Regions from separate parts of the Stutzerimonas tianxiuensis genome, predicted to be linked through region 2. Evidence: predicted binding sites of a transcription regulator. Region 2 holds the regulator's gene; each other region holds the start of a gene.
What was found. The regulator FliA, encoded in region 2, starts transcription of late flagellar genes. The targets are predictions, from matches to a motif close to CTAAAGTTTNNNNNNNNNNNGCCGNTAA.
Positions count from the first base shown of each region.

Region 1: ACSSNI_RS05625 (methyl-accepting chemotaxis protein) is a predicted target of FliA. The motif match lies at 2,516-2,543, and genes of this name have one in related genera.
Region 3: ACSSNI_RS14575 (methyl-accepting chemotaxis protein) is a predicted target of FliA. The motif match lies at 2,524-2,551, and genes of this name have one in related genera.

Region 1 is NZ_JBPVWS010000003.1:98,815-109,137, forward strand. Features, by position in the region: gene ACSSNI_RS05620 (alpha/beta family hydrolase) at 59-742, shown strand; gene ACSSNI_RS05625 (methyl-accepting chemotaxis protein) at 824-2,392, opposite strand; gene acnA (aconitate hydratase AcnA) at 2,630-5,305, opposite strand; gene rlmM (23S rRNA (cytidine(2498)-2'-O)-methyltransferase RlmM) at 5,614-6,663, shown strand; gene tusA (sulfurtransferase TusA) at 6,718-6,969, shown strand; gene ACSSNI_RS05645 (hypothetical protein) at 6,996-7,355, opposite strand; gene ctaD (cytochrome c oxidase subunit I) at 7,355-9,886, opposite strand; gene coxB (cytochrome c oxidase subunit II) at 9,883-10,323, opposite strand, start outside.
Region 2 is NZ_JBPVWS010000002.1:77,275-87,597, reverse strand. Features, by position in the region: gene ACSSNI_RS03030 (chemotaxis protein CheA) at 1-976, opposite strand, end outside; gene ACSSNI_RS03025 (protein phosphatase CheZ) at 989-1,783, opposite strand; gene ACSSNI_RS03020 (chemotaxis response regulator CheY) at 1,807-2,181, opposite strand; gene fliA (RNA polymerase sigma factor FliA) at 2,298-3,023, opposite strand; gene fleN (flagellar synthesis regulator FleN) at 3,038-3,868, opposite strand; gene flhF (flagellar biosynthesis protein FlhF) at 3,960-5,237, opposite strand; gene flhA (flagellar biosynthesis protein FlhA) at 5,254-7,374, opposite strand; gene sodC (superoxide dismutase family protein) at 7,578-8,099, shown strand; gene flhB (flagellar biosynthesis protein FlhB) at 8,352-9,488, opposite strand; gene fliR (flagellar biosynthetic protein FliR) at 9,525-10,304, opposite strand.
Region 3 is NZ_JBPVWS010000010.1:187,690-198,012, forward strand. Features, by position in the region: gene maiA (maleylacetoacetate isomerase) at 124-804, shown strand; gene ACSSNI_RS14570 (sodium-dependent transporter) at 884-2,344, shown strand; gene ACSSNI_RS14575 (methyl-accepting chemotaxis protein) at 2,622-4,511, shown strand; gene ACSSNI_RS14580 (type 1 glutamine amidotransferase domain-containing protein) at 5,615-6,298, shown strand; gene rimA (S6 modification regulatory phosphodiesterase RimA) at 6,312-7,130, opposite strand; gene ACSSNI_RS14590 (amino acid aminotransferase) at 7,475-8,671, opposite strand; gene ACSSNI_RS14595 (4a-hydroxytetrahydrobiopterin dehydratase) at 8,668-9,024, opposite strand; gene phhA (phenylalanine 4-monooxygenase) at 9,178-9,963, opposite strand; gene ACSSNI_RS14605 (sigma-54-dependent transcriptional regulator) at 10,232-10,323, shown strand, end outside.

The sequences.
Region 1 (10,323 bases), on a different contig from region 2:
GAGCATGTTTTTTGTTGCGGTGAGCAGAGATTTCTTTCAATAGAAAGCGGGGGCAAGGATGGGCACTGGGCAAATGGCCGGTATTGACGCCGGTCAATACTCAAAGGGCGACGAAATTCCATTCGTCCGGCGTGATCAACCAAAGGGGGCGGTTTGCGCCAGCCTGATCCTGGCGCATGGAGCTGGCGCTCCGATGGACAGTCCGTTCATGGAGCAGATGACTGAACGGCTGGTAGAGCGGGGCGTGGCGGTCTTTCGTTTCGAGTTTGCCTATATGGCCAGCAGGCGCATCGACGAACGCAAGCGTCCGCCAAATCCACAGGCACAGCTGCTTCAGCAATGGCGTGCGGTTTATCGAACGGTGCGACAGCAAACCGCAGGGCGATTGGCGATCGGTGGCAAGTCGATGGGCGGGCGAATGGCGAGCTTGTTGGCCGACGAACTCGCGGTCGATGCACTGGTATGCCTGGGCTATCCGTTTCATGCCGCACGTAAGCCGGAAAAGCCACGAGTGGCGCACCTGGCCGAGCTGCGAACACCGACGCTGATTATTCAAGGGGAGCGCGATGCCATGGGTAACCGAGACACCGTCGCTGGCTACTCACTGTCGCCGGCGATTCGCCTCGATTGGCTGATGTCGGCCGACCATGATCTCAAACCACTGAAACGCTCAGGCTTTACCCATGAGCGGTATCTGGACAAGGCTGCAGACGCAATCGCGGCATTCCTCGGCAGTCCTTAGCCCCAATAGGAAATAGGAATGCCCGCTGCCGCAATGCGGTAAGCGGGCATGCTTGGTGGCATCAGCGAGATGAGGCTTTAGTTAGCGGTTGAAACGCTCTACCAGGCTGTACTGCGACTGTGCAGTCGCCGCCAGGTCTTCAGAAAGCAGCGCTGAGCTCTGCGCATCGCCAGAGGTCTGGTCGGCGAGTCGGGCGATATTGCCAACGTTCTGGCTGATTTCGTCGGCCACTGCGCTTTGCTGCTCGGTTGCGGAAGCGATCTGCGCCGTCATGTCGATAATGCGTCCCACCGCCTCACTGATGCCGGTCAGTGCCCCGTCGGCATCGATCACGCGCTCGACGCCACGGCTCGCCTGGCTACGGCCTTGCTCAGTGGTTTCCACGGCTTGGCGTGCCTGCTGTTGCAGCTTTTCGATCAGCTGATGAATCTGTCCGGTGGCGGATGCCGTGCGCTGAGCCAGTTGTCGGACCTCGTCGGCCACCACGGCGAAGCCGCGGCCGCTTTCACCCGCTCGCGCGGCTTCGATGGCTGCGTTCAGCGCGAGCAGGTTGGTCTGGTCAGCAATGCTCTTGATCACATCGACAACAGTGCCGATCTCGTTACTGTTCTGTGCCAGCGCTGACACCGCATCGCCGGTTTCGGTGACGGCAGCAGCCAGCAGTTCGATGGCCTTGCGAGTCTGCGAGCTAATCTGGCGACCCTGGGCGGTGAGCTGGTTGGCTTGTTCGGTGGCCTCCGCTGCAAGAGCCACGTTGCCGGCAACCTCCTGGGTGGTGGCGGCCATCTGCGTGATTGCAGCAGCGACCTGCGAGGTCTCGTGATGCTGTCGCGACAATCCATCAGAGCAGCTATGCGCCAAGTCGTCCGCACGCTTGGCCTGCTGCTGCAGTTGCACGGCGCTGTCCTGCAGGCGGGTCAGGCATGTCTTGAGTCGTGCATGCTCGCTGAGCAGGGCCATCTCCAACTGTGCCTCGGCACCGTGGCTGTCGGTGTACATTTTAGCGATCAGCGGATCACTGGTTGACTGCTGGGCCAGGCCTAGCAATCGCCGCATCCCGCGCATCTGCCAGTGACGACCGATCAAACCGAGGGGTATTGATAGCAGGGCGGCGAGCGCGAACCCCCAGCCGTGGTCGTGCCAGGCTCCGATCAGGAAGCCAACCTGACTGATGACGATAAAGGGCAGCCAATTGACCAAGATGGGAAGCCATTTGTCGCGCTGGGGAACCCCACTTTTTCCTGCGTTTAGCCGAGCATAGAGCACTTCTGCGCGCCCGACCTGTTCACGGGTTGGCTTGGTGCGGACCGACTCATATCCAATGACCTTGCGCTGAGCATCCAGCACCGGCGTGACATAAGCGTTGACCCAATAGTGATCGCCGTTGTTGCGGCGGTTCTTAACGATGCCCATCCAGGGCTTGCCATCCTTGAGTGTGGCCCACATATGGCCGAACACCGCCGGCGGGACGTCTGGATGGCGTATCAGGTTATGTGGCGCGCCGATCAATTCACTGCGTTCAAAGCCACTGACTTCGGCAAAGATATCGTTGCAATAAGTAATCTTGCCGGTCAGGTCAGTGGTCGAAATCAACCTTTGCTGATCGGGAAACGCATATTCACGTTGAGTAACGGGCTGGTTGTTTCGCATGCAATACGCCTGGCAAGTCGGGGTGGCTGCAGCCACTTATTGTGTTCGGTCAGTCCGCCAATTCTGCGGTGCGGGGAATGATGGCATTTTGACGCCAAGTTCACGACCGTTGTGCTTGGCATCCTAACGGCTGATTTTCCAAAGACTTAAGCGTCAACAGATAAATGGCAGCACAAAAAAGCCCGCTGCAGATGTGCTGCAGCGGGCTTTGATTGAAGCGACATATGTTTCGGGCTATCAGGCCTCGATCAGCTGGCGCAGCACGTAGTGCAAAATGCCGCCGGCTTTGAAGTACTCAACCTCGTTGAGAGTGTCGATGCGGCAGAGCACCTGAAAGCTATCGCGCCCGCCGTCGGCACGTTCTACGTCGACGGTCAGCAGCTGACGCGGCTTGATGTCGGCGCCCAGGCCACGGATCGACAGCTTCTCGTTACCGGTCAACCCCAGCGATTGCCTGGTCTGGTCGCCGACAAACTGCAGCGCCAGTACGCCCATGCCTATCAGGTTCGAACGGTGGATTCGCTCAAAGCTCTCGGCAATAACGGCCTTTACCCCTAGCAGATTGGTACCTTTTGCGGCCCAGTCGCGGCTGGAACCGGTGCCGTACTCCTTGCCCGCGATGACGACCAAGGGCACAGCCTCCGCCTGGTAGCGCATCGCAGCGTCGTAGATGGACATGGGCTCACCACTTGGCTGATACAAGGTGTTGCCGCCTTCCTCGCCGCCAAGCATCTCGTTTTTGATGCGGATGTTGGCGAAGGTGCCGCGCATCATGACTTCGTGATTACCGCGGCGCGAACCATAGGAGTTGAAATCCTCCGGCTGTACGCCCAGCTCCTGCAGATACACGCCGGCAGGGGAGCTGGCCTTGATATTGCCGGCCGGGGAGATGTGGTCGGTGGTGATGGAGTCACCAAATACCGCAAGGACTCGCGCGTTCTCGACATCCTTCGGTGGCGTCAGGGGTTGCCCGATGTCCTCGAAGAAGGGTGGGTTCTGCACATAGCTGGAATTATTGTTCCATTTGTAGGTGTCGCCAGCGGTGACCGCAATGGACTGCCAATGCTCATCGCCACTGAATACGTCGGCGTAGCGGGTACGGAACATTTGTCCGTCGATCTTGCTGACTGCCTCGTTCACTTCCGCGCTGGTCGGCCAGATATCCTTGAGGTAAACGGGCTGGTTCTGCTCGTCATAGCCCAGCGGATCTTTTTCCATGTTGATCCGCGTGGTTCCGGCCAGCGCGAAGGCCACCACCAGCGGCGGCGATGCCAGCCAGTTGGCCTTGACCAGCGGATGCACGCGGCCTTCGAAGTTACGGTTGCCGGAAAGCACCGATGACACGACAAGATCGTTATTGGTAATCGCCTTGCTGATGGCATCAGGAAGTGGCCCGGAGTTACCGATGCAGGTTGTGCAGCCATAGCCGACGAGGTTGAAGCCAAGTTGATCGAGGTAGGTGGTCAATCCGGCGCGCTCGAGGTAGTCGGTGACGACCTTGGAGCCCGGCGCCAAGGATGACTTCACCCAGGGCGCGCGCTTTAGGCCGCGCTCGAGTGCCTTCTTCGCCACCAGGCCGGCAGCCATCAGCACGTTCGGGTTGGAGGTGTTTGTGCAGGAAGTAATGGCTGCAATCACCACCGCGCCGTGCTTGAGGCGGTAGTCTTCGCCGGCCACCACGACCGAGCTGGCGGCCTGCTGGGCTTTGCCACTGGTTTCCAGCAGCAGGTCAAAGTTGGCACCGATATCCTCAAGCGATACGCGGTCTTGCGGTCGCTTAGGGCCCGCCAGGGATGGCTTGACCTCGGCCAGGTCCAACTCCAACGTGGCTGTGAAAACGGGATCGGGAGAGTGGGTGTCGCGCCACATCCCCTGGGCTTTGCTGTAGGCCTCGACCAGGGCGATACGGTCTTCGTCACGTCCGGTCAGACGCAGGTAATCAATGGTGACCTGATCGACCGGGAAAAAGCCGCAGGTCGCACCGTACTCCGGCGCCATGTTGCCGATGGTCGCGCGGTCGGCGAGTGGAAGATGGTCCAGACCGGGGCCGAAGAACTCGACGAACTTGCCCACCACACCGTGCTTACGCAGAATTTGGGTCACGGTCAGCACCAGATCGGTGGCGGTCACGCCTTCGTTGAGCTTGCCAGTCAAGCGCATGCCGATCACTTCCGGGATCAGCATCGAGACCGGTTGGCCGAGCATCGCGGCTTCCGCTTCGATCCCGCCGACGCCCCAACCCAGCACGCCGAGACCGTTGATCATCGTGGTATGCGAGTCGGTGCCGACCAGGGTGTCGGGGTAGGCGATGGTTTCGCCGTTCTCTTCCTTGGTCCAGACAACCTGTCCCAGGTATTCCAGGTTGACCTGGTGACAGATTCCGGTGCCAGGCGGCACCACGCGGAAATTGTCGAATGCTTGCTGACCCCAGCGCAGAAACTCGTAGCGCTCCCCGTTGCGCTGCATTTCGATGTCGACGTTCTGCTCGAACGCCTTGTCCGTGCCGAACCGGTCCACCATCACAGAGTGGTCGATCACCAGATCGACCGGCGACAACGGATTGATGCGCTGTGGGTCGGCACCGGCCCGGGAGACCGCGTCCCGCATGGCAGTGAGGTCGACGACTGCGGGTACGCCAGTAAAGTCCTGCATCAATACTCGCGCGGGGCGATACTGGATCTCGCGTTCGGAGGTGTGTGTCTTGAGCCACACGGCCAACGAGTTGAAGTCATCGGCGCGAACGGTGGCGCCATCTTCCCAGCGCAGCAAGTTTTCCAGCAGTACCTTCAGCGAGGTAGGTAGTCGGCTGATGTCGCCCAACTGTGTCGCAGCTTCCGGGAGGCTGTAGTAGTGGTAGGTCTTGCCGTTCACGTCGAGACTGCGACGGCAATTCAGGCTGTCCAGGGATGGCATTCGTCTCTCCTTGTGCCCGCACGGCCGGGCTGATTGAGTCGGGAGCGTTCTTGGAACCTAGCTTCTGGCGAAGTGATTCGCCACGAAACTGGCCGCCAATCGTCATGGCTAAACTGCAAGGGTCGGGCCGCGACAGCTTGTTCGCAGCGGCGCAAAGGCGCTGCTTGTCGGGACGCAAACGACTCCTGCAACTGTTCACTGGACCGAACCAGCAAGCCCGTGGTTCCCCACTCGGCTATCATGTGCGGCTTTTGTCGCAGGGGGGTGCTGGCGCCGATGCGCTTTGTGCCGCTTATAGGGTTCGTACCATGAATACATTGCTGCTGCATTGCCGCCCCGGTTTCGAGAGCGAGGTCTGCGCTGAAATCAGTGACCAGGCTGCTCGCCTTGATGTGGCCGGCTACGCCAAGGCCAAAGCTGACAGTGCTTGTGCCGAGTTCATCTGCAACGACGCGGCAGGGCCTGAACGCCTGATGCGCGGCGCGCGTTTCGCACGGCTTATATTTCCCCGGCAATGGGCGTGCGGGGAATGGCTGGCGCTTCCGGAAACTGACCGGATCGGTGTATTGCTCGATCAGCTGAAATCCATGCCGGTGTGCAGCAGTCTGTGGCTGGAAGTGTTGGATACCAACGACGGCAAAGAGCTGTCGAACTTCTGCCGCAAGTTCGAGGCGCCGTTGCGCAAGGCGCTGGAGAAAGCCGGCAGGCTGAAGGAGGGCAGCCATGGTCCCCGCCTCTTGCTCACGTTCAAGAGTGGTCGTGAGGCCTTTGTGGGGTTTGCCGAAGCAGAGAACAGTGCCATGTGGCCGATGGGCATCCCCCGGCTGAAATTTCCTCGCCAGGCGCCAAGCCGCTCGACCTTGAAGCTCGAGGAGGCGTGGCACCATTTCATCCCGCGCGAGCAATGGGATGAGCGGCTGGCGCCAGGCATGACGGCGGTCGATCTTGGCGCCTCACCGGGCGGCTGGACCTGGCAGCTGGTCAACCGCGACATCGAAGTAATGGCTGTCGACAACGGGCCGATGAACGAGGAATTGCTCGAGTCCGGTCTGGTGGGTCATTACCGCGCCGATGGCTTCGCCTTCCGTCCTAAGCGCCCGGTGAACTGGATGGTCTGCGATATCGTCGAAAAGCCGGCGAAAAATGCCGCGTTGCTCGAAACCTGGATCGGCGAAGGCTTGTGTCGCGAAGCCGTGGTCAACCTGAAGCTGCCGATGAAGCAGCGCTATGCCGAGGTGAAACGACTGCTGGAACGCATCGCCGATGGGCTTGCCGAACGAGGGGTGAAAGCGAGCATCGGCTGCAAACAGCTCTATCATGACCGAGAGGAAGTGACTTGCCATTTGCGTCGGTTGTGAACCCTGCCGCCTGCTTTCTTGCGCGAAATACCGTCCTGTTTTCTGGAGCCTCTGATGTCTCGAACTACCGAACTGTCTGCTGATGCGCTGCTCGATGCCAGCGGCCTCAACTGCCCCGAGCCGGTCATGATGCTGCACAACAAGGTGCGCGATCTGCCTGCGGGCGACGTCTTGAAGGTCATTGCGACCGATCCGTCGACTCAGCGCGATATACCCAAGTTCTGCGTTTTTCTGGGCCATGAACTGGTCGACCAGCAGACCGACGACGGCGCCTATCTGTACTGGATACGCAAGAAGCTCGATTAGACGCCCGCAATATTTGGGCGCCTGGTTTAGATGCAGGGCGGCAGAAACACCAGCTGCATGCCAACGAAAACCGTCGCCAACGCTGCGATGAAGTGAATCCCGGACGACACCTTGATCACGAAAACCTGGCGTTCATTGAAATCGTTCGGTTCATGAGACAGCTTCCAGGTCCGGCGTCCCAGCCAGAGCAGCAACACTATCACCAGTACCGTGAACAGTCCGAAGCTCGCATTCAACCAGTTGAAGACCCCGAGGCTGGGGTCCGGCGGGGCGATCGAACAGACCACCGCGTGTGAGCCGTACATGATGGCAAACCAGAGGCTCCAGATGGTCAGCCCAAACGGAATCTGAATGGGGTGGAAGACAGATGTGCGGCTGTACTTCATCAGGCAGCCCCCCATGCATTCGGGAACAGGACAATCGCGGCATAGGCGCTCCAGACTACGCCGAGGTTGTAGTACCAGAGCTGCTCGACGACCACCACCTCGTAGGGCGCCTTGTCACCCACGTAGCCGTACATCACCCGCAGCGTCTGCAGCAGCGTGAGGATCGTGGCCAGCCCGCAGTGAATCAGCCCGTAGGCAAGAATCACGAAGACCACCGCGTCGTGCGCCGTCTCGGTCACCCTCAGGTTGGCCGTTAGCAGCAGCCACAGCAACATCGCCCACTGCACTGCACCGATCGCCGTGATCGCACCGAGATTGAGCATCAGCTGCCCGCCGCTTCCCCGCCGCAGCCGGCCAGGCACCAGGCGCATCCACAGCGTTCCAGCGCTGAGCACTACTGCGCTGGCAAACATCAGCCAGCCGTTCAGGTCGGAGTGCTCCGGCACCATCCATTCCGGTGAAACCGTCCACAGGTAGAACCAGCCGAACAGCAAAGACAGGTAAAGGGTGCCATTGGCCAGCAGGGTCACGCCCATCCCCCAGAGGCCGGGGCCGTCAAAGGTGCGTGAGTGCAGCGGGGGTTCGCCGGGCTGCGTCTGCGCGTCAGGTGCTGCGGCAGGGTGCGCACCGTTTTCCCAGGACCAGCGAAACAGCACGATCAAGGTGGCGACCGTCGCAATCAAAGCGACCCAGTAAAATTTGTTCAGCAGGCTCAGGCAGAGCACCGCCAGAAACACCGAAGCCACGAACGGCCACCAGCTGTTGCCAGGCAGATGGATGATTTCACGGACCTTGCCAGTCAGCGGGTCTGAGCCCCAGGTTTCGCGCCGGCCATGATCGATGGCCTTCAGCGAATGCTCGGCGCGGGCGATGCTGTTGGGCAGGTCCGGATCCTTCCACAGCGGATGACGGTCGGTAATGTCCGGCAGGCTGACGAAGTTATAAGGACTCGGGGGCAGGGCGGTACCCCATTCCAGCGTGTCAGCATTCCAGGGGTTGGTTTTTGCGGGCTGGCCGAAGCGGAAGTGCAAGACGATATCCAGCAGGATGGTGCCGATGCCGATGGCCATGATGAAGCTGCCGATCGACGAGATCAGGTTAGGCATGTCCCAGCCCAGACCGGTGTCATAGGTGTAAACCCGTCGCGGCATTCCGATCAGGCCGGTCCAGTGCATAATCAGGAAAGTTGTGTTGAAACCAATGAATACCAGCCAGAAGCCCCAACGGCCCAGGCGCACCGAGGGCATGCGGCCGGAAAAGTGCGGCAGCCAGTAGTAAAGCCCGGCCATCAGCGGGAAGAACATCCCGCCCACCAGCACGTAATGCATGTGCGCGACGATGAAGTGGGTGTCATGCACCTGCCAGTCGAAGGGCACCAGCGCCACCATCACCCCGGTCAGGCCGCCACAGACGAACACGATCAGGAAGCCCACCAACCAGAGCATCGGCACGTGATAGACCGGTTTACCCAGCCATAACGTTGCGATCCAGGCAAAGATCTGTACCCCGGTGGGTATTGCCACGAGCATGCTCGCCGCGGAAAAGAACCCCAGCGCCAGTGCTGGAATGCCGACGGTGAACATGTGGTGCACCCACAGCCCGAAGCTCAGGAATCCGGTAGTCAGCACGCCGAGCACCACCCACCGATATCCCACCAGTGGCCGCTGGCAGAACACGGGCAGCAAGGTGGAAACGATGCCGGCTCCGGGCAGGAAGATGATGTACACCTCTGGATGGCCGAACAGCCAGAACAGGTGCTGCCAAAGCACCGGATCGCCGCCCTTGGCTGAATCGAAAAATGGCATGCCGGCAGCGCGCTCCAGCTCCAGCAAAATGCTGCCCAGGATCAGCGGAGGGAAGCCGAACACGATCATCAGCGCCATCACCAGGATGTACCAGGCATACAGCGGCATCTTGTGCAGCGCCATGCCGTTGGTTCGGGTGCGCAGGATAGAAACCACCAGCTCGACACCGGCACTGACTGCGGAGATCTCGACGAAGGTGATGCCGAGCAGCCAGAAGTCGGAGTTGACGCCAGGCATGTGCGCCGAGCTCGACAGCGGGGTGTACATGAACCAGCCCGCTTTGGGGGCGACGCCGAGAAACACGCTGGACAGCAGGATGATGCCGCCGAACAGGTAGCAGAAATAGCCAAGTGACGAGAGGCGCGGAAAGATCAGGTCTCGCGCGCCGATCATCTTTGGGATCAGGTAGACCGCCAGCCCCTCCATCATCGGTACGGCGAACAGGAACATCATCACCGAGCCATGCATGGTGAAGACCTGGTTGTATACCTCAGGCTCCATCAACACATAGCCGGGCAGGGCGAGCTGGGTGCGGATAAGCATCGCCATCAGCCCGCCGATCAGGAAGAACACGGCTCCGGTGACCAGAAAGCGCAGGCCAATCGTGGTGTGGTTGACGATAGTCAGCGCGCGCCAGCCGCGCGGGTTGCCCCAGACGTCGTTGAACTGGTCGCGTAGCTGATCCGGATGCGTGCTGGGCTTGCTGCTTTGGTCGAGTTGAGTCATGGAGCGAGCGTCTCCAGCCAGTCGGCAATCTGATCGAGTGTTTGCGGCGGAACGTCGTCATGCGCGGGCATGCCGTTGCCGAATTTGAGCGTCTTATGGTCACGTAGCCACTGCCGCAGCCCGTCATGGTTGTTGTCGAGCACCCCCGCGCCGAGGGTTGGCCGTGTGGCGAGGTCGGTGAGGTCCGGCGCACGAGTGCCGTTGCTGATGCCCGCGACGCGGTGGCATTGACCGCAGCGCTCATCGAACACCCGACCGGCGTCGCCAGGGGCGCGTTGCTCGATACTGAGGTTCTCCCGCACGGCGATCCATTGATCGAAACCGGCTTCGTCCAGCGCCTCGACATGCAGTTTCATGTGCGCATGCTGCAACCCGCAGAATTCCGAACACTGGCCGTGAAAGACGCCGGTATGGCCTGCTTGCAGACGGATGACATT
Region 2 (10,323 bases):
TAGCCGGAACAGCGGCTTTGCTCGCAACGGTGCTTACAGCTGGCTTCGCAGGCGCAGCCTTCTTTTCCGCAGGCGCGGTAACCGCTGCGGGCTTAGCAACAGGCACAACTGCAGCCGCAACTGGTGCAGCCGCGTCGGGCTCAAACTTTCCTTTTCCATGCAGCTGGTCCAGCAGCGCTTCGAACTCGTCGTCGCTAATGTCGTCACCACCAGCAGCTACAGGCTTGGCCGCCGCTTCAGCGGGTGCGGCTGCCACCGGCTCGGCGAACTGGCCTTTGCCATGCAGCTGGTCGAGCAGCGCCTCGAACTCATCATCAGTGATCTCGTCGCTGGCAGACGGTTGCACAACAGCCGCCGCCGATGCTGCCGGCTTTGCGTCCTGCTCAGCCGCGAACTGGCCTTTTCCGTGGAGTTGATCAAGCAACGATTCGAACTCCTCGTCGGTGATCTCGTCAGCGGCACTGGAGGCTGGGGTCTCGACAGACTCTTCCAGCGCGCCAAGAAACTGCTCGAACTCGCTATCGGCAGTAACCGCAGGCTCGGGTTCAGCCTCGACAGGGGCTTCGACCACAGGTTCCTGCGCACCGGCCGGCTCAGCCAAGCGGGCCAGCGCTGCCAGTAGCTCAGGGGTCGCCGGGGTTACCTCGGTACGCTCGCGCACCTGGCTAAACATTTCATTGACGGAGTCCAGAGCCTGGAGAACGACATCCATCAATTCCGAGTCGACGCGACGTTCACCCTTGCGCAGGATGTCGAAGACGTTTTCGGCGATGTGGCAGCATTCCACCAGCTCATGTAGCTGGAGAAACCCGGCACCGCCTTTTACCGTATGGAAACCGCGAAAAATCGCATTGAGCAAGGCTGTGTCATCGGGGCTGCTTTCCAGCTCCACCAGCTGCTCTGACAATAGTTCGAGAATCTCGCCGGCCTCTACCAGGAAATCCTGGAGGATTTCTTCATCGGCGTCGAAGCTCATATTTAACTTCCCCTAAAAGCCCAGGCTCGAAAGCAGATCATCGACATCGTCCTGCCCGGAAACGACGTCTTCACGTATATCGGCATGCATCTGCGGACCTTCACCATTGGAAGGCTGTTTTTCTTGTTTTTTTAGTTCCTGCTCGGCGCGCATCGCTTCGCGGTCATGCTGGATGCCCGCCACGCGGTCAACCTGGCCTGCCATCAGCACCAGATTAAGCAGGTTACTTTCGAGTTCGGTAATGAGCCGGGTCACCCTTTTGATCACCTGACCGGTAAGGTCCTGGAAATCCTGGGCCAGCATGATTTCGCTAAGGTTCTGCGACAGCTGACTGCCATCGTTCATGCTGCGCTGGAGAAACTGATCGATGCGTTTGACCAGGTCGCGGAACTGTTCAGCGTTCATATCGCGACGCATGAAGCGCTGCCAATCGGCAGTCAGGCTCTGGGCTTCGTAGCTGACGTAGTTCACCAGCGGCGCCGATTCCTCAACCAGGTCCATGGTGCGGTTGGCCGCTTTTTCGGTCATCTCCACCACGTAGGACAATCGGTCCGTGGCGTCGGTGATTGGCGACGGATCACCCCCCGTCGCACAGGTGTCCATTTCGAGCTTGACGATGGCGTTGTGCAGCTCACGCGTGAGCTTGCCGACTTCCTGGTACAGCCCCAGGTTGCGCGCCTGATTGAGCTCGTTAAACATCTGCGTCGCTTCTTCGAAGCGGCCTTGCTGCAGACTTTCAATCAATTGGGGTGCATGAGCCCTCAGAGTCGCTTCGAACTCTGCCAGGCCTTGGTCTGCTTGCGTCATAGTGCCCTCGCGGCGTTACTGCTTCAGCCGTTGACGCGCTCGAAGATCTTTTCGATCTTTTCTTTGAGCACTTGAGCCGTGAATGGCTTGACCACGTATCCGTTAACGCCAGCCTGCGCGGCCTCGATGATCTGATCGCGCTTCGCCTCGGCGGTCACCATCAACACCGGCAGGTGCTTGAGGCGCTCGTCGGCGCGCACAGCGCGCAGCAGGTCGATGCCGCTCATGCCGGGCATGTTCCAGTCGGTGACGAGAAAATCGAAACTTCCGCTCTTCAGCATTGGCAAAGCAGTAGTGCCGTCGTCCGCTTCGGCGGTATTGGTAAAGCCCAGATCGCGCAAGAGGTTCTTGATGATCCGTCTCATGGTCGAAAAATCGTCGACGATGAGGATTTTCATGTTCTTGTCCAAGTACACCTCCGTAAACCCGAATCCGAGACCTGCTCACGGTCTGTTTGCGGGCCTCATGAATGAAGCTCGTAAGCGGTCTCTAATGCTTTGTTGCAAACCGGTCGTTAACGCGCGCGCCACTCGCCAAGACGAGCCCGCAGACGTGCCGCGCACTGACTGTGCAATTGGCTCACCCGCGATTCACTGACGCCCAGTACCTGACCGATTTCCTTCAAGTTCAACTCTTCGTCGTAATACAGCGAAAGCACCAACTTTTCACGTTCGGGCAGGTTGCCGATGGCTTCAGCCAACGCCTGTTGAAAACGCTCGTCTTCGAGATCGCGGGACGGTTCCGGATGGGTGCTGGCAGCATCCTCCTCGAACTCCCCATGCTCACCTTCCTGAAGCAGATCATCGAAGCTGAACAGGCGGCTGCCCAAGGTGTCGCCCAGAATGCCGTAGTACTCATCGAGACTCAATTTAAGTTCGGCCGCAACTTCCTGATCTTTAGCGTCGCGTCCTGTTCTGGCCTCAATTGCCCGAATCGCCTCACTGACCATGCGCGAATTCCGGTGTACCGAACGCGGCGCCCAATCACCCTTGCGCACCTCGTCGAGCATCGCACCGCGTATGCGAATACCCGCGTAAGTCTCGAAACTCGCACCCTTGCCGGCGTCATATTTCTTTGACGCTTCCAGCAAGCCGATCATCCCAGCCTGCATCAGGTCGTCGACCTGCACGCTCGCCGGCAAACGCGCCAGGAGGTGGTAAGCAATGCGTTTGACCAGCGGCGCGTATTGATCGATGAGTTGGTACTGCGAGTCTTTAGCCTGAGCTTTGCTGTAATACATACCGAATCCAGCCGCTATTGTTCGTTAGGCTCTGCGGCGGGCCTTACCAGGCGCTCCACAAAGAACTCCAGATGACCGCGTGGCGTTGCCGGCAACGGCCAGGTGTCAACTTTCTGCGCGATGGCCTTGAACGCCAGCGAACACTTTGCACGGGGGTAAGCTTCATAAACGGCGCGCTGCTTCTGCACGGCCTTGCGCACAGACTCATCGTAAGGAATCGCGCCTACATACTGCAGCGCCACGTCCAGGAAGCGCTCAGTCACCTTGGTCAACTTGGCGAATAGATTGCGGCCTTCCTGCGGCGCATGGGCCATGTTGGCCAGTACCCGGAAGCGGCTGATGCCGTAGTCGCGATTGAGCAGTTTGATCAGCGCGTAGGCATCGGTGATCGACGTGGGTTCGTCGGTCACCACCAGCAGCACTTCCTGTGCGGCGCGCACAAAGCTCACTACCCCGTCACCAATGCCGGCGGCGGTGTCGATGATCAGCACATCGATGTCATCGCCGATATCGCTGAACGCTTGGATCAGGCCGGAGTGCTGCAGCGTCGATAGCTGCACCATGCTCTGCGTGCCGGATGCGGCCGGCACGATGCGGATGCCGCCCGGCCCCTGGATCAGCACGTCACGCAGATCGCATTCACCGGCAATGACATCAGCCAGGGTGCGTTTGGTTGTCAGGCCGAGCAACACATCGACGTTGGCCAGACCAAGGTCGGCGTCGAGCAATACGACCCGACGCCCGAGATCGGCCAGCGCCAAGGACAGATTGACCGATACGTTGGTCTTGCCGACGCCACCTTTGCCGCCGGTCACTGCAATAACCTGTACGGGATGCATACCCATTTTCACACGCCTATCTCTTGCTGGAGCCCTAGGGCCATCGATGCGTTCAGCCCGAACGCGTCTTCTTTGTGTGTCACACGTAGCAAAGCGTTCATCCGACCTTCCGAGAACCGTTGTAAAGATCGGAGAACATGTCAGCCATGGTTTCCTCGCTCGGATTCTCTTCCGATTGCAAGCTCACCGCACGACTGACCAACTGGTGACTGCGAGGCAGATGCAGGTCGTCCGGAATACGCGGCCCATCGGCGAGGTAAGCGATAGGCAGATGCTGACTGATGATAAGCCCCAACACATCGCCCAGGCTGCCGGCCTCATCCAGTTTAGTCAGGATGCAGCCAGCCAGCCCGCAACGGCGGTAATTGTGCCAGGTCGCCTTGAGCACCTGGCTCTGGCTGGTCGCTGGCAGAACCAGATAATTTTTCGCCTTGATGCCACGGTCCGCCAACGCTTCGAGCTGCACCTTCATCATCGAGTCACCCGCGGGTAGACCAGCGGTATCGACAAGAATCAGGCGCTTACGAGCCAGCGGCGCTAGTGTTTTGCTCAAGGGCTGACTCGGGTCCAGCTGAATAACCGGTACGTCGAGAATACGCCCCAGTGTTTTCAGCTGTTCCTGAGCCCCAATCCGATAGTTGTCCATGCTCGCCAGAGCGATGCTCTGCGGGCCGTGCTTGAGCACGTAGCGTGCAGCGAGCTTGGCCAGGGTGGTCGTCTTGCCGGCACCGGCTGGGCCGACCAGAGCGATCACCCCGCCCTCTTCCAGCGGCTCGACCTTGGTCACCTTGATCGATTGCGCCAGATGAGCCAATAACATCCGCCAGGCCTGGCGTGGCTCCGATACGGTGGAGACTTTTTCAAGCAAGGCGCGAGACAGTTCGGCCGGCAAACCGATGCGCTGCAGGCGGCGCCAGAGGCCAGCCTGTTGCGGACGGCGGCTCTGCTCCTGCCCCCAGGCAATCGAACCGAGCTGCACTTCGATCAGTTCACGCAGACCCTGCAACTCCGACTGCATCGCCTCGACCGCACGCGATTCGAACGACGGGCTCGCGGCGCCGGGGGTTACCTGGGGCGCAGCTGCGGGCTTCTCGTCAAGCAGCTGACGATCCTGACCAGCCGAACCGCGCGCTGGCGCGCTGATTTCGGCGTGGGCACTGGCAAGTCGCGCCTGAGTCTTGCGCAGCTCGGCTTCGAGAGCCGGATTAGGCTGCTTCGCCACAGCCGATTCCATCGGATAATCAAGCACAGCGGTCAGCTCGACGCCGCCAGCGACCCGACGGTTTCCCGTGATCACGGCGTCAGCGCCCAGCTCGTCACGAATCATCTTCATGGCGATACGCATGTCGGCTGCGAAGAAACGTTTGACCTGCATGGCCTGTAGCCCTCAGTTAATTCTGACCCACCGTTGAAACGATGGTGACCTGCTTGTTATCCGGTATTTCCTGATAGGCCAGGACATGAATGTTCGGTACGGCGAGGCGGGCAAACCGCGACAGCATCGCGCGGACTGGACCTGCCACCAGCAGAATCGCCGGCTTACCTAACATTTCTTGACGCTGTGCCGCTTCTACCAGAGAACGTTGCAACTTTTCGGCCATTCCCGGCTCGAGGAGAATGCCATCTTCCGAGCCTTGCCCAGCCTTCTGAAGACTATTGAGCAATATCTGTTCCAACCTGGGTTCAAGGGTGATCACAGGCAGCTGCGGCTCAAGCCCGACAACGTTTTGCACGATTGCACGAGACAGCGCGACACGTACTGCCGCTACCATTGCGGCGGGATCTTGACTCTTGGCAGCGACGTTGGCGATGGCCTCGGCTATCGTACGGATGTCACGCACCGGCACCTGCTCCTGCAGCAGCGCCTGCAGCACCTTGAGCAACGTGGACAAGGAAATCATCCCTGGCACCAGCTCCTCGGCGAGCTTGGGCGAGCTCTTGGCCAGCAATTGCAGTAGCTGCTGAACTTCCTCATGCCCGAGCAATTCATGGGCATGCTTGTGCAGTATCTGGTTGAGGTGCGTCGCCACCACAGTACTGGCATCGACCACCGTGTAGCCGAGCGATTGCGCCTGATCGCGCTGGCTGGCTTCAATCCATACCGCCTCCAGCCCGAAAGCCGGGTCCTTGGCGGCGATGCCGTTGAGCGGGCCGAATACCTGCCCCGGATTGATTGCCAGCTCGCGATCCGGATACACCTCGGCTTCCGCCAGGCTCACACCCATCAGCGTCAAGCGGTAGGCGTTGGGCAGCAGGTCGAGATTGTCGCGAATGTGCACCGACGGCATCAAAAAGCCGAGATCCTGGGACAGCTTTTTGCGCACGCCCTTGATCCGGGCCAGCAACTGTCCACCCTGATTGCGGTCGACGAGGGGGATCAGCCGGTAACCGACCTCCAGGCCGACCATATCCACCGCCGTCACATCATCCCAGCCCAGTTCCTTGGTCTCGGCGGCCCGCTGGGCAGGGAGCATTTCCTGCTGCTTCTGCACCTCCTGCTCGGCCTGTTGCGTGACCTGCTTCTGACGGTGCCAGATCCAGTAGGCGCCACCTGCAGCTACCGCACCAAGGCCGAGAAACGACATGTGCGGCATGCCCGGCACCAGGCCCATGGCAATCATGATGCCCGCCGATACCGCCAGCGCCTTGGGCGAGGCGAACATCTGCCGGTTGACCTGCTGCCCCATGTCCTCGGAACTGGTAACGCGGGTCACCATGATGGCGGCGGCCGTCGACAGCAGGAGCGAAGGGATCTGCGCAACGAGGCCGTCACCGATGGTCAGCAAGGCATAAACCTGCCCCGCCTCGCTGAAGCTCATGCCGTGCTGCGCCATGCCGATGCCGACGCCGCCGATGAGGTTGATGAACAGAATCAGCAGGCCGGCGATGGCGTCGCCGCGAACGAACTTGCTCGCACCGTCCATCGAACCGTAAAAGTCCGCCTCGGAGGCGACCTCGACCCGGCGCACTTTTGCCTCGGATTGATCGATCAACCCGGCGTTGAGGTCAGCGTCGATGGCCATCTGCTTGCCCGGCATGGCGTCGAGGGTGAAGCGCGCGCTGACTTCGGAGATCCGCCCGGCACCTTTGGTAACTACGACGAAGTTGATGATCATCAGAATCGCGAAGACGACGATACCGACGACGTAGTTGCCGCCGATCACCACGTTGCCGAACGCCTCGATCACGTGGCCAGCCGCTGAGCCGCCCTCATGGCCATTGATCAGCACTACCCGTGTCGATGCCACGTTGAGCGCGAGCCGCATCAGCGTGGCGACCAGTAGGATCGTCGGGAATACGGCAAAGTCCAGTGGCCGCAGGGCGTAGACGCTGACCAACAGCACGACGATCGACAAGGCAATGTTGAAGGTAAACAGCAGGTCCAGAAGGAACGGCGGCACCGACAACATCATCATGCCCATCATGACTAGCAACAGCAGCGGCACCCCGAGGTTACCCCGCCCTGCGCCCGCTAGGCCGTTGCCGAAATTGATGAGTTGCGTGCGATCCACGTAGACCCCGCCAGACAAGAACAAAGAATTGACGCAAAACGCGTCCTGTCCGGGCTATAGCAAGAAGAGGTCCAGTTTTGGTCGAGCCTCTGTACGGCCATGCGAGGCCATGGCAGGCCAATCGAACGCGTCTGGGCCGAGGTAGTCAGACAGTCGACGGGTGGCGTAACGCTGCCCCACTTCAGTCAGAACAGGAGCGTGCTATGAAACAGTGGTTAATCGCTGCAATGGCCGGCTGCGCCGCAATGGGCGTGCAGGCCGAAACCCTTACGGTCGAGATGAACAAGGTCAACGACCAGGGCATCGCCAGCGCCGTCGGCACCGTGAAGATCGAAACCACCGATCAGGGCCTGGTATTTCGTCCCGACCTGTCTGGCCTGAATGCCGGCGCGCACGGCTTTCATGTCCACGCCAATGGCAGCTGCCAGCCCGCAGAGAAAGACGGCAAACCGGCAGCAGCGGTTGCGGCTGGCGGTCACTGGGATCCCAAGAACGCCGGCAAGCATGGCGAACCCTGGGGTGATGGCCACATGGGTGATCTGCCGGTCCTGGTGGTTGACGCTGAGGGCAAGGCCAATCAACCGGTACTGGCACCACGCCTGAAAAGCCTCGGCGATCTCAAAGGCCACGCTTTGATGGTTCATGAAGGCGGCGACAACTATTCCGACGAGCCCAAACCGCTCGGCGGTGGCGGCGCACGAGTAGCCTGTGGGGTAATCGAGTAACGCCACTTGCGGCTTAAGCCATAAGGCAGGCTGGCCTTACCGGCCAGCTTCAGGCCCGCAAGGGTTGGCTGAAGCCCACCCTACGGGGTCCTGCGCGCGGTTTGACGGATGCGTAGGTGGGCTTCTGCCAAAGAGGAAGAAAGAACCTGTCCTGGCAGGCCAATCAATATCCCTCTCGCATGCGCATCCCTACTTTTGCTCCCTCAGCAAGGCGCCAGGTTCGCGCTTCACGCCAAGCGTATTCCCATTCGATCATTCATCGCGGCGCAAGTCCGGCGGAATCGGCAAGCTGCTCAACGGATCCGGCCGTTTGCCCTTGCCGGAGCGGTACTGGCGTAACTGGTAGACGTAGGCCAGGACCTGGGCTACCGCAAGATACAGGCCTGCCGGAATCTCCCGGTCGAGCTCAGTCGAGTAGTAAACCGCTCGCGCCAGAGCCGGTGATTCGAGCACCGTCACCTGATGTTCGTTGGCGATTTCGCGAATCTTCAGGGCGACGAAATCCCCACCCTTGGCTACCAGCATTGGTGCCCCACCCTTGCTGCCGTCGTATTTGAGCGCCACGGCAAAGTGCGTCGGGTTGGTGATGACGACGTCCGCCTCCGGCACCGCCTGCATCATCCGCCGCTGAGCCGCGTCGCGCTGCAACTGGCGAATCCGCGATTTGACTTCAGGTTTGCCCTCGCTGTCCTTGTACTCGTCGCGCACCTCCTGCTTGGTCATCATCAGCTTCTGTTTGTTGTCCCAGAGCTGAAAAGGCACGTCCACTGCAGCGATCAGGATCAACCCGCAGGCCATCCAGAGTGCAGACCAGCCAACCACCTCCACGCTATGCATGATCGCCAAGTCCAGCGGCTGTTTGGCGATGGACAGCAGATCGTCCTGGTAGGCGCTGAGGACCGCCAGCGCCACCAGCAGCACCGCGAGAAACTTGCCCAGCGCTTTCAGCAGCTCGACCAGCGCCTTGGTCGAGAACATCCGTTTAAGGCCGGGGCCGGGGTTCATACGGCTGAATTTAGGCGCCATCGCCTTGGCTGAGAACAGCCAGCCGCCCAGCGAGATCGGCCCGATGATAGAGACGAGCAGCAGCACAATCAGCAGCGGCATGATGGCTTCCAACGCAATCATGCCGCTGCCCATCAAAAGCCTCACCATAGAGCCTTCGTCTAACAGCGTTTCGCGGCTCAATTCGAAGCTGCCCTGCATGATGGCCATCAGGCTGCCGGCCAGGCTGCCGCCGGACGCCAATAAACCGCCAATACCACCCAGTGTCACCGCCACCGTATTCAGTTCGCGGGAACGGGCCAGCTGGCCTTTTTCGCGCGACTCACGGATGCGTTTCTCCGTGGGTTCCTCGCTTTTATCGGCGCCGCTTTCGCTCTCAGCCATATTCGGCCTCCGGCAGCGTTAAGGAACAAATGAGCATCAGCGCAGGCCGATCAGTTCGCGCAGCATCGCCAGCGCTTCACTGACGAAGGTCTGATACTGCGCAAGAATGTCGGCCATGCCGATCCAGACGATGATCAAACCCAGCACCAGCGTCAGCGGGAAACCGATCGAGAAGATATTCAACTGCGGCGCAGCGCGCGTCATCAGGCCGAAGGCGAGGTTGACCACAAGCAGCGCGGTGATCGCCGGCAGTACCAACAGCAGACCGGCACCCAGAACCCAACCAAGCTTGCCGGCCACCTCCCAGAAGTGGTTGGTGCCAACCAGCCAGCCGCCGACAGGCAAGGTCGTGAAGCTTTCGGTGAGAATTTCCAGCACCACCAGGTGCCCGTTCATGGCGAAGAACAGCAGAATCACCAGCATGTTGAAGAACTGGCCAATCACCGGCACCGAGACGCCGTTGGCCGGGTCGACCATCGACGCGAACCCAAGGCCCATCTGCATGGCAAGCAGCTGACCGGAGACTATGAACACCTGGAAGAACAGCTGTAGCACGAAGCCCAGCATGACCCCGATCAGGATTTGTTCCGCAATCAGCACCAGTGCCTGCCCGCTCAACGCCTCCACCACTGGCACCGCCGGCAACCCCGGGACGAGGACCACTGCAATCGCGACCGCCAGGTAAAGCCGAATCCGCATTGGCACCAGCTGGGTGCCGATGATCGGCATGCTCATCAGCAACGCCGCAATCCGAAACAACGGCAGCAGAAATTGCCCGACCCAGGCCCCGATCTGAGCATCGCTGAGCTCAAGCACTGGCGCACCGCTTGCGAGA
Region 3 (10,323 bases), on a different contig from region 2:
CGAGTGGTTTGTCATGGCGGCGGCCAAGCCACTCCTTAGGCCTTGCTGTCTGCTTTGTTCAGCAGGGCTGCCGGGATGGTCAAAGGATTTGCCCGCCACAGAGAACCACGTACTGGGAGCGTTATGAGCAGTGAAACAACCACAACGGCCGGTTCGTCGCCCACGCTGAGGCTCTACGGCTACTGGCGTTCCAGCGCCGCCTATCGCGTACGCATCGCGTTGAACCTCAAAGGCCTCGCCTTCGAAAACATGCCGGTGCATCTGGTCAAGGACGGCGGCCAGCAACGCTCGGCCGACTACAAGGCGCTCAATCCGCAGGGGCTGGTGCCCTTGTTGGTCGATGGCGACGAGCGTGTCAGCCAGTCGCTGGCGATTATCGAATACCTGGAAGAGGTCTTTCCGCTTCCGGCTTTGCTGCCGGATGATCCGGCCGACCGTGCCCGGGTGCGCTCGCTGGCGCTTCATATCGCCTGTGACCTGCATCCGCTGAACAATTTGCGGGTGCTGCAGTACCTCAGCGGCCCGCTGGGCATCGGGGACGAGGCGAAACAGCAATGGATCCAGCACTGGATCCATACGGGCCTCGCCAGCGTCGAGCAGGGCTTGGCGGCCTACGACGGCAAGCTCTCACTCGGCAAACGGCCAGGCTATCTGGAGGCATGCCTGGTGCCGCAGGTATACAATGCGCGCCGTTTTGCCTGTGACCTCAGTGCGTACCCGCGCATTTTGCAGATGACCGAGCAGTGCGAATCCCTCGAAGCCTTTGCCAACGCAGCTCCGGAGGTGCAGCCCGACGCTCAATAGGTTCATCCGCCTTGCACTCCGTCGCGCCACAAGCGCGGCGGGTTCGATTCCGTCACAGATAACAACAAACAGGTGACGCATGACCCGTGAAAAACCCAAGAACCTCTGGCTCTCCCGCTGGGGCTTCATCCTCGCCGCGACCGGCTCTGCAGTCGGCTTGGGCAACATCTGGAAATTTCCCTACATCACCGGCGAGTACGGCGGCGGCGCGTTCGTGCTGATGTACCTGGCGTGCATTCTCGCCATCGGTATTCCAGTGATGATGACCGAGATCGCCATCGGCCGTCGCGGCCGCGGCAGCCCCATCGACGCGATTGGTCGGGCGGCGCGTGAAAACGGCAGCAGCCCGTTGTGGAAAGGCGTCGGCGGCATGGCCATGGCGGCCGGCTTCCTGATTCTCTGTTTCTACGTGGTGGTCGCCGGCTGGGCCTTTGCCTATACGGTGAAGATGCTCGACGGCTCGCTCGCGGCGGGCTCCGTGGACGATCTGGCGCAGGTGTTCGAGGCGCACAACGCTAATGCCCTGCAGCTGGGTGGCTGGAGCCTCCTCGTAGCGCTGTTGACGCTGTGGATCGTCGCCAAGGGCGTGCAGGCCGGCATAGAGCGCGCGGTGCGCTGGATGATGCCGGGCCTCGCGGTGATGTTGCTGATTCTGGTGGGTTACGCCTTTACCAGTGGCGGCTTCGATCAGGGCTTCGCTTTCCTGTTCAGCTTCGACACCTCCAAGCTCACCGGTGAAGCGCTGCTGGCCGCGCTGGGCCATGCCTTCTTTACCCTGAGCCTGGCGTCCGGCGCCATCCTGACCTACGGCTCCTATATCCCGGATGGCCAGTCCATCGCGCGGACCACCTTCATGGTCGCGATTGCCGACACGGCGGTGGCGCTGCTGGCAGGGCTGGCGATCTTCCCGATCATCTTTGCCAATGGTATGGACCCGACCGCCGGGCCCGGACTGATCTTCATGAGCCTGCCGCTGGCCTTCCAGCAGATGCCGTTCGGCACGCTGTTCGGCGTGCTGTTCTTCGCCATGGTTTCGATTGCCGCGTTGACCTCGGCCATCTCGATGATCGAAGCCACGGTGGCCTACCTCAACGAGAAGCACGGCATCAGCCGCGTCAAGGCCGCCATGGGCGCGGGTGCGGTGCTGCTGGTGATCAGCCTGCTGGCGATGCTCTCGTTCAACCTGATGGCTGGCTGGACGCCGCTGGGCAAGAACTTCTTCGACTGGCTCGATTACCTGACCTCGCGCTGGATGATGCCACTGGGCGGGATCTTCATCGTGATCTTTGCCGGCTATGCGCTGCGCAGCGAGATCATGCGTGAAGAGCTGGATCTGCCGCCGCTGGGGTATGCGCTCTGGCTGTTCATGGTGCGCTACGTCTGCCCGGTGCTGATCACCATGGTCTTCCTGCACGCCCTCGGCTGGCTGGGCTTCGATCCTCTGGTGCGCTGGTACTGGATTGTCGGAGCCGTGGTGGTGCTGACCCTCCTCGGTGAGGGGTTGCGCCCGCGGGTCATGCCGGCTTTGGCAGGACGCTGAGTTCGGCAATATTGCTCGCTGATTAACAAAACGGCATGCCTGCAGGGCATGCCGTTTTTGTTTGCAGGCTGAACACAGGGGCGCCCTCAAAAAGCCATGCCGCTCGTCTGAAAGCCGTAATGGTTTACGGCAAAAAGCCCGGCTGGCGGGGCCTGTGGGCTGATTCGATTAGAGGGTGCCTCAAGCTTGAGCCCCTCCGGCCGAAAGCACGTGCTAGCAGGACGCTACGCAAGGAAAGGATTGCCGATTCGATCCAGACCTATCCGGACACGCGCCCATGCCTAGCCGTCTCAAATTCAGCCACAAGATTCTGTTGGCTGCGTCACTCGTCGTGATCGCGACGTTCGCCCTGTTCACGCTGTACAACGATTACCTGCAACGCAGCGCCATTCGCCAAAACCTCCAGCGTTATCTGGACGAGATGGGCGAGGTGACTGCGCACAACATTCAAAACTGGCTGTCCGGCCGCATTCTGCTGGTCGAAAGCGCCGCACAGTCGATTGCCAACGACGATTCGGACGCCGGTGTAGTCGATCTGCTGGAGCAGCGGGCACTGACCTCGACCTTCAACTTCACCTATCTGGGCGAGCAGAGCGGCCGTTTCACCATGCGTCCGGAAGACGAGATGCCTGCCAACTACGACCCTCGCGTTCGGCCCTGGTACAAGGACGCAGTGTCCGCCGGCGGTACAACCCTGACCGAACCCTATGTCGATGCGGCTACCGGAGAGCTGGTCATTACCATTGCCACACCGGCACAAAGCGCCGGTCAGACCGTCGGTGTGGTGGGTGGTGATCTGGGGTTGAAGGCATTGGTGGAGATCATCAATGCGCTGGACTTCCAGGGCATGGGCTATGCCTTCCTGGTCAGCGGTGACGGCAAGGTGCTGGTCCATCCCGACAAGAACAAGGTGATGAAGACCCTGGCTGAGCTCTATCCAGAGAGCACGCCGTCGCTGACCAGTGGCTACAGCGAGGCAGAACTCGACGGTGAAAAGCGCATCCTCAGCTTTAGCCCCGTCCCTGGCCTGCCCTCGGTGACCTGGTATGTCGGTGTATCGGTGTCCAAGGAAAAAGCCTACGCCGCGCTGTCCAGCTTCCGTACCACAGCGTTGTTGGCCACGGTGATTGCCGTGGTGTTCATCCTGGTGTTGCTGGGCATGCTCATTCGCGTGCTGATGCGCCCGTTGACCGACATGGGTCGGGCCATGGCCAACATTGCAGAAGGCGAGGGCGATCTGACCCGCCGCTTGATCGTGCAATCGCAGGACGAATTTGGTGTGCTGGCAATGGCCTTCAACCGTTTCGTAGAGCGTATCCACGGCTCCATCCGGGAAGTGTCATCGGCGACCGAGCAGGTCAACGAAGTGGCGCAGCGCGTGCTGGCCGCCTCCAACTCCTCGATGATCAACTCCGACGAGCAGTCCAGCCGCACCAACAGTGTGGCCGCCGCGATCAACCAGCTCGGCGCCGCCGCGCAGGAGATCGCCCGCAACGCAGCCGACGCTTCGCAGCAGGCCAGCGGTGCCAGCCACCAGGCCGAAGACGGCCTCAAGGTGGTCGAGCGCAACATCGAGGCGATGAAGCAGCTGTCGAACAATATCAGTGCCTCCTGCCAGCAGATCGAGGCCCTCAATAGTCAGACCGTTGGCATCGGCCAGATACTTGATGTGATCAAGGGCATCTCCGAACAGACCAACCTGCTGGCGCTGAACGCTGCTATTGAAGCGGCGCGTGCCGGTGAAGCCGGGCGGGGTTTCGCGGTGGTCGCCGATGAAGTGCGCAGCCTGGCGCACCGCACCCAGACCTCGGCGCAAGAGATCCACGGCATGATCGAGAAGCTGCAGGTCGGTGCCCGCGACTCGGTGAGCACCATGACCGAGAGTCAGCGCCAGAGCGAGGCCAGCGTCGGCATTGCCAACCAGGCCGGCGAGCGCCTGGGCAGTGTGACTCTGAGCATCGGTGAGATCGACGCGATGAACCAGTCGGTGGCCACTGCGACCGAGGAGCAGACCTCGGTGATCGAGTCGCTGAACATGGACATCACCGAGATCAACACGCTGAATCAGGAGGGCGTGGAGAACCTGCAGTCCACGTTGCGGGCCTGTGGTGATCTGGAACAGCAGGCGGCGCGGTTGAAGCAGTTGGTGGGGAGTTTTCGGATATGATCCGGGGTTGATGAAAAGGGCGCTTCGGCGCCCTTTTTGTTTTGACGAGTTTGCGTTGCCGTAGGGGCTTGGAATAAGGAGTGGTCATCCCGTTGGCCGGGTTGTTTCAGGCATTGGTTTCGCCCTGCTGGGCGAGTCCCTTTTGGCAGTCGCCCCAAAAGGAACCAAAAAGTCTTGCCCCTGCATCCGGGTCTCGCTGCGCTCGACTTCCCTCAGTCCATCGCTGCTCCGAAGGGTCGCCGCGCAAGGACCATCCATGGCCCTTCACGGCTCTCGCGGCATCCATGCCGCTCGCCCCTCTGCGCAGCGATTCCATTCGGCCTCCTGAAAGGGGCGTTTAGCGTCGTCTGAGAGTTTTGCGTCTACAAAAGTGCCACAGGCGTAGTCCTGATGACTGTCACCGGCGCAAGCGATCCGAGCTCATGGGTAATCCTGAGTGCCGGGGCAGACCGTGCGGCGAAGCGGTTGACGAATGAAGGCTTGTAGTTAGTACTCGAAGCCTGCCAATCGCCCTTGGCCGTAAGCGGTACTGATTACACGTCCAACTTAGTTGCGCTGCACCGTAGCATGGGCGAGGCCCATCGCCCATGCTTGATGGGATGCCCCGTCCTACTAGGGCTGGGCACCTTGCTTCTCTGCTGACGAACCAACTCACAGACGCCGCTAAACGCCCCTTTCAGGAGGCTGAGCGCAGGTGGCGCGGAGGGGGTTGAGCGGCAAGGATGCCGCGAGAGCCGCGATGGGCCATGGATGGCCCTTCGCGGCGTGCCCCCGGAGCGTCACCGGAGTGAAGGAACCCCGGCGAAGCCGGGGCCGGATGCAGGGGCAAGCGTTTTTGCTTACTTTTTTGGCAACTGAATAAAGTGAGTCGCCCAGCAGGGCGAAACCAATGCCTCGGCCAACTCCGTAATAGGCCGCATGCACAAGCTAAAAAATCTTCGCGAGCAAGGACTCGACGTCTCCCTCGCTCTTACGAAAAGCAACGAGGCATCAGGCTTCACGGCTTTGCCGCCGCCAATGCCAATTGACCGATTCCCCCCTCCCACGGTCCAGATAAACCAAGGCCCCGCCAATCCCGGGCCACCCGACCACAGGAGACCCTCATGAAAGTCCTCATCGTCCTCACATCCCACGACAAACTCGGCGACACCGGCAAGCCGACCGGCTTCTGGCTCGAAGAATTCGCCGCCCCTTACTATGTGTTCAAGGATGCCGGCGCCGAGATCGTATTGGCCTCACCCAAGGGTGGCCAGCCGCCGCTGGATCCGAAAAGTGATGCGCCGGATGCTCAGACCGAGATGACCAAGCGTTTCAAGAACGATGCCGAATCCCAGGCACTGCTGGCCAACACCCGCAAGCTGGACGAGGTATCGGCAGCGGACTTCGATACGGTGTTCTACCCCGGTGGCCATGGACCATTGTGGGATCTGACCGGCAACTCGACCTCCATCGCCCTGATCGAATCCTTCATCCAGGCGCGCAAGCCAGTGGCGGCCGTCTGCCATGCGCCAGCGGCGCTGGTGCAGGTGCGCGGCGTGGACGGCGAGTATCTGGTCAAAGGCAAGCGCGTCACCGGCTTTACCAACACCGAAGAGGAGGGGGTGCAGCTCACCGAGGTGGTGCCCTTCCTGCTGGAAGACAAACTCAAGGAGGTCGGCGGCGACTACAGCAAGGGCCCGGACTGGTCGTCCTATGTGCTGGTCGATGGCCTGCTGGTTACAGGCCAGAACCCGGCGTCCTCGGAAGAGGCTGCCCGTGAGTTGCTCAAACTGTTGAAGGCCGGCTGAGCCTCGCTCGGCTCTACAGTCCGTTCGGCCATGCCAGGGAATCGGCGTGGCTGCAGGTCTCGAACAGCGGTTTGCTGAACAGATAGCCCTGCATCAGGCTGATGCCCAGGTCGCGCAAGGCCTTGCATTCGTCCGATGTTTCCACGCCCTCGGCGATCACCTGAATGCCCAGTTCGTTGCACATGCCCACCGTGCCGCGGACGATAGCCTGGCGCGTGTGGCTCTGGTCGATGCCGCGGATCAGGTCCATGTCCAGCTTGATCAGATCGGGCTGGAAGTCGGCAAGCAGGTTGAGCCCGGCAAAGCCGGCACCGAAGTCGTCGATGGCGGTGAGAAAGCCGATGCGCTGGTATTCACGGAAGACCTCGGTCAGCCACTTGGCGTCACTGATGCGCTCGCCTTCCACCGTCTCGAAAATGATCTGCTCGATGGGGAAGTTGTGCGCACGGGCAGCTTCCAGCGTCGAGCGGATGCACAGCTCCGGGCGATAGATGGCGTTGGGCATGAAGTTGATCGACAGCTTGCTCTGCATCTGGAGCTTGGCCGCGGTCTTGATGGCCTTGACCCGGCAAGCCTGGTCGAAGCGGAAGCGGTTGTCCTCGGTCACCTGCGCCAGCACGCTGGGCGCAGGTTCGCCGTTCACGCCTCGTACCAGTGCTTCGTGAGCGAAGATCTCGCGCTTGGCGATGTCCACGATCGGTTGGTAGGCGTAGCTGAAGCGAAAGCCGAGACGCTCGCCACTCGCGCAGCTGGGGCAGGCCCCATGCTCGCTGGCTGAATGGCAGGCGTATTGGTGCGGAGCAGGGTTACCGGCGGTGTTGCTATGAATCATGGGCGAGCTCGTTCGAAACCTATTGCTGAAGATAGCGGCTACCCTGGCTTTCGCTAGAGCCCGTTCGTCACCGGACCGGTCAGTCACACCGGAATAGATAGCAGGCCTATATGGTAGGCCAGAATCGACCCAGCATGATGGCCAAATGCTACGACATAAAAGCGGCGTCTGAGTTCCAGACCTTCAGAGAGGGTGCTTTACGGGCGGGTGGATGGGGCGAGACGGGCGCGCTCGGTTGGCGGTTCGCTTGACGCGCGGGGAGGGCGTTGATGTTGAACCGAGCCGGAAAACGCGGAGGCCGGTCATGTCGGCCGGCCTCCGGGCTTCGAGCGAGTGGCGTGTAATCAGCCGGTGACGCGGGCGATGGCCGCCGCCAATTGATCAAGCCGTGCAGCGTCCAGTCCGGCGATATTCGCCCGCCCGCTTTCGACCAGATACACCGCATCCTCTCGCCGCAGGCGCAGCACCTGCTCGGCGGTGAGGCCTGTGTAGGAGAACATCCCGCGTTGTTGCGCGATATGCGCAAAGCGCTCGGCCAACCCATAGGGCGCAAGCGCTTCCACCAGCCCCTGACGCAAACCGGCGATGCGCTCGCGTTTGGCGGCGACTTCCTGCTGCCAGAGCTGACGCAATTCGAGGTTGGAGAGAATCGTCGCCACTACAGCAGCACCGTGAGAAGGCGGTGTCGACCAGAGGTTACGCGCCACCGAAGCGAACTGGCTGCGCACATCGATCAGCGACTCGCCGTCAGCGGCAACCACGATCAACGCACCGGTGCGTTCGCGGTACAGGCCGAAATTCTTCGAGCAGGAACTGGTGATCAGCACTTCAGGCAATGCCGCGACAAACAGGCGGACGGCCCAGGCATCTTCATCCAGGCCGTCGCCAAAGCCCTGATAGGCGAAATCGAACAGCGGCAACAGCTCGCGGCGGCGCACGATCTCGAGTACCTGGCGCCAGTCGTCCCGGCTCAGATCGTAGCCGGTGGGGTTGTGGCAGCAGGCGTGCAGCAGCACCACGTCACCGCTGGGGATCTGCTCCAGCGCGGCGAGCATGGCCGGCACGTCCAGCCTGTTCTGCGCGTCGACGTAGGGATATTGCTCAACCTTCAAGCGGGCCGCGGCGAACAGGGTTTCGTGGATCGGCCAGGTCGGGTCGCTGAGCCAGAGGCTGCGGCCCGGCAGGCACTTGGCGATGAAATCGCCCACCAGCCGCAGCGCACCGGTGCCGCCGGGTGTTTGAGTGCAGCCAGCACGGTGTTCGACCAGCGCCGGTGAGCCTTCACCGAGCACCAGCTGCAACAGCTGCTCGCCGAACAGCGGGTCACCATGGCCGCCGATGTAGCTTTTGGTCTGTTCGCTGTCGATCAGCCGCTGCTCGGCCAGCTTCACGGCCTTGGGAATCGGCGTCAGGCCGAGGGCATCCTTGTAGACGCCAACACCGAGGTCGAGCTTCGCCGGATTGGGGTCTGCTCGATACGCATCGAGCAGACCGAGAATCGGGTCGCCGGGCACCCGTGCCACGTCAGCGAACTGTTTCACTTGCGACCCTCGGCGTTTTTCGCGACCTCGTCGGTGCGCGCGGCCATGATGAAGTCGTTGCGATGCAGACCTTTGATCGAGTGGCTCCACCAGGTCACGGTGACCTTGCCCCATTCGGTGAGCAGGCCAGGGTGGTGACCCTCAGCTTCGGCGATCTCGCCGACGGCGTTGGTAAAGGCCAGGGCGTGCTTGAAATTCTTGAACAGGAAGACCTTCTCCAGCTCCATGTGGCCGTCGCGGGTTTCGATGTTCCAGTCCGGGATCTGCTTGATCAGCTCGGCCAGTTCGTCATCGGACACCTTGGGTGCGTCGGCGCGGCAGGCTTCGCAGTGGGCTTGGGTGAGGGCAGTCATGGCTTGGTCCTTGTGGTGAGTCATAAGAGTTAAGCAGCGTAGGGTGGAAAACCGCGAAGCGTTTTCCACGCGTCTGCTTCGGTCTTCACGACGTCGAGCAACAGCGCCATCCGAAACGATGGACGCGTGGATGAGCCTTCGGGGTCATCCACCCTACGCCGCTTTAGGTGGAAACTTCGGCTGGTGCAGGCCCAGCTTCATGGCGGTGCGGACGTGGGCCATGATGTCTTCATGGGCCACGTCGAACAGCCGCTTGAGCTCCGGCAGAACGAAGTAGACCGGCTGCAGGATGTCGATGCGATAGGGCGTGCGCATGGCTTCGACCACATCGAACACCTGGTGCTCGGGTTCGTCGGAAAGGCTGTAGAGCGTTTCCTTTGGCGAGGAAAGGATGCCGCCGCCATAGATGCGACGTCCGGCTGAAGTTTCCATCAAGCCGAATTCGATGGTCATCCAGTACAGCCGCGCCAGGTAGACGCGCTCTTCCTTGGTCGCCTTGAGGCCGAGTTGGCCATAGGTGTGGGTGAATTCGGCGAACCAGGGGTTGGTCAACAGTGGGCAGTGGCCAAAGATCTCGTGAAAGACGTCAGGCTCCTGCAGGTAATCCAGTTCTTGCGGGGTGCGGATAAAGGTCGCGACCGGGAAGCGCTTGCTGGCGAGCAGCTCGAAAAAGGTCTGGAAGGGAATCAACGCCGGAACCCGAGCGACCTGCCAGCCGGTGGTCGCGTCCAGCACGCGGTTGATTTCGCCCAGCTGGGGAATGCGGTCGTGGGGCAGAGCAAGCTGCTCGATGCCGTCCAGATACTCCTGGCAAGCGCGGCCGTCTAGCAGTTTCAGCTGACGTTCAATCAGTGTTTGCCAAACCGCATGTTCAGCGTCCGGGTAGTGGGTGTGACCGTGCGCGTCCGGCTCGCGGGCAACGTATTGCGTGGCTTTCATCTGACCTCCTGAGCGGGGCGGCCGCCTGAGTCTTTGTTGTTATGGATGCCTCATCTGACCGCGGCATCCGTGCCTTGGCGAGGCCGCAGCCGGCTTGAGGGGTGACGCTAGATGCTTCTGCCCGTAACGAAATGATTACGATAGGGTCTGATCGGGCGAATATGACCTTGCTCGACGTTGTTTCTGTCAAATAATCTTGACGAAAATCAACGGTGATCGGCAGAAAGTCCGCCGCCGCTTATAACAACAAGCCCAAAGGCACCCTTGCATGCGTATCAAGATTCATTGCCAGAACCGCATTGGCATCCTCCGTGACATGCTCGAGCTGCTGGTCGACTACGGTATCAACGTGGCGCGCGG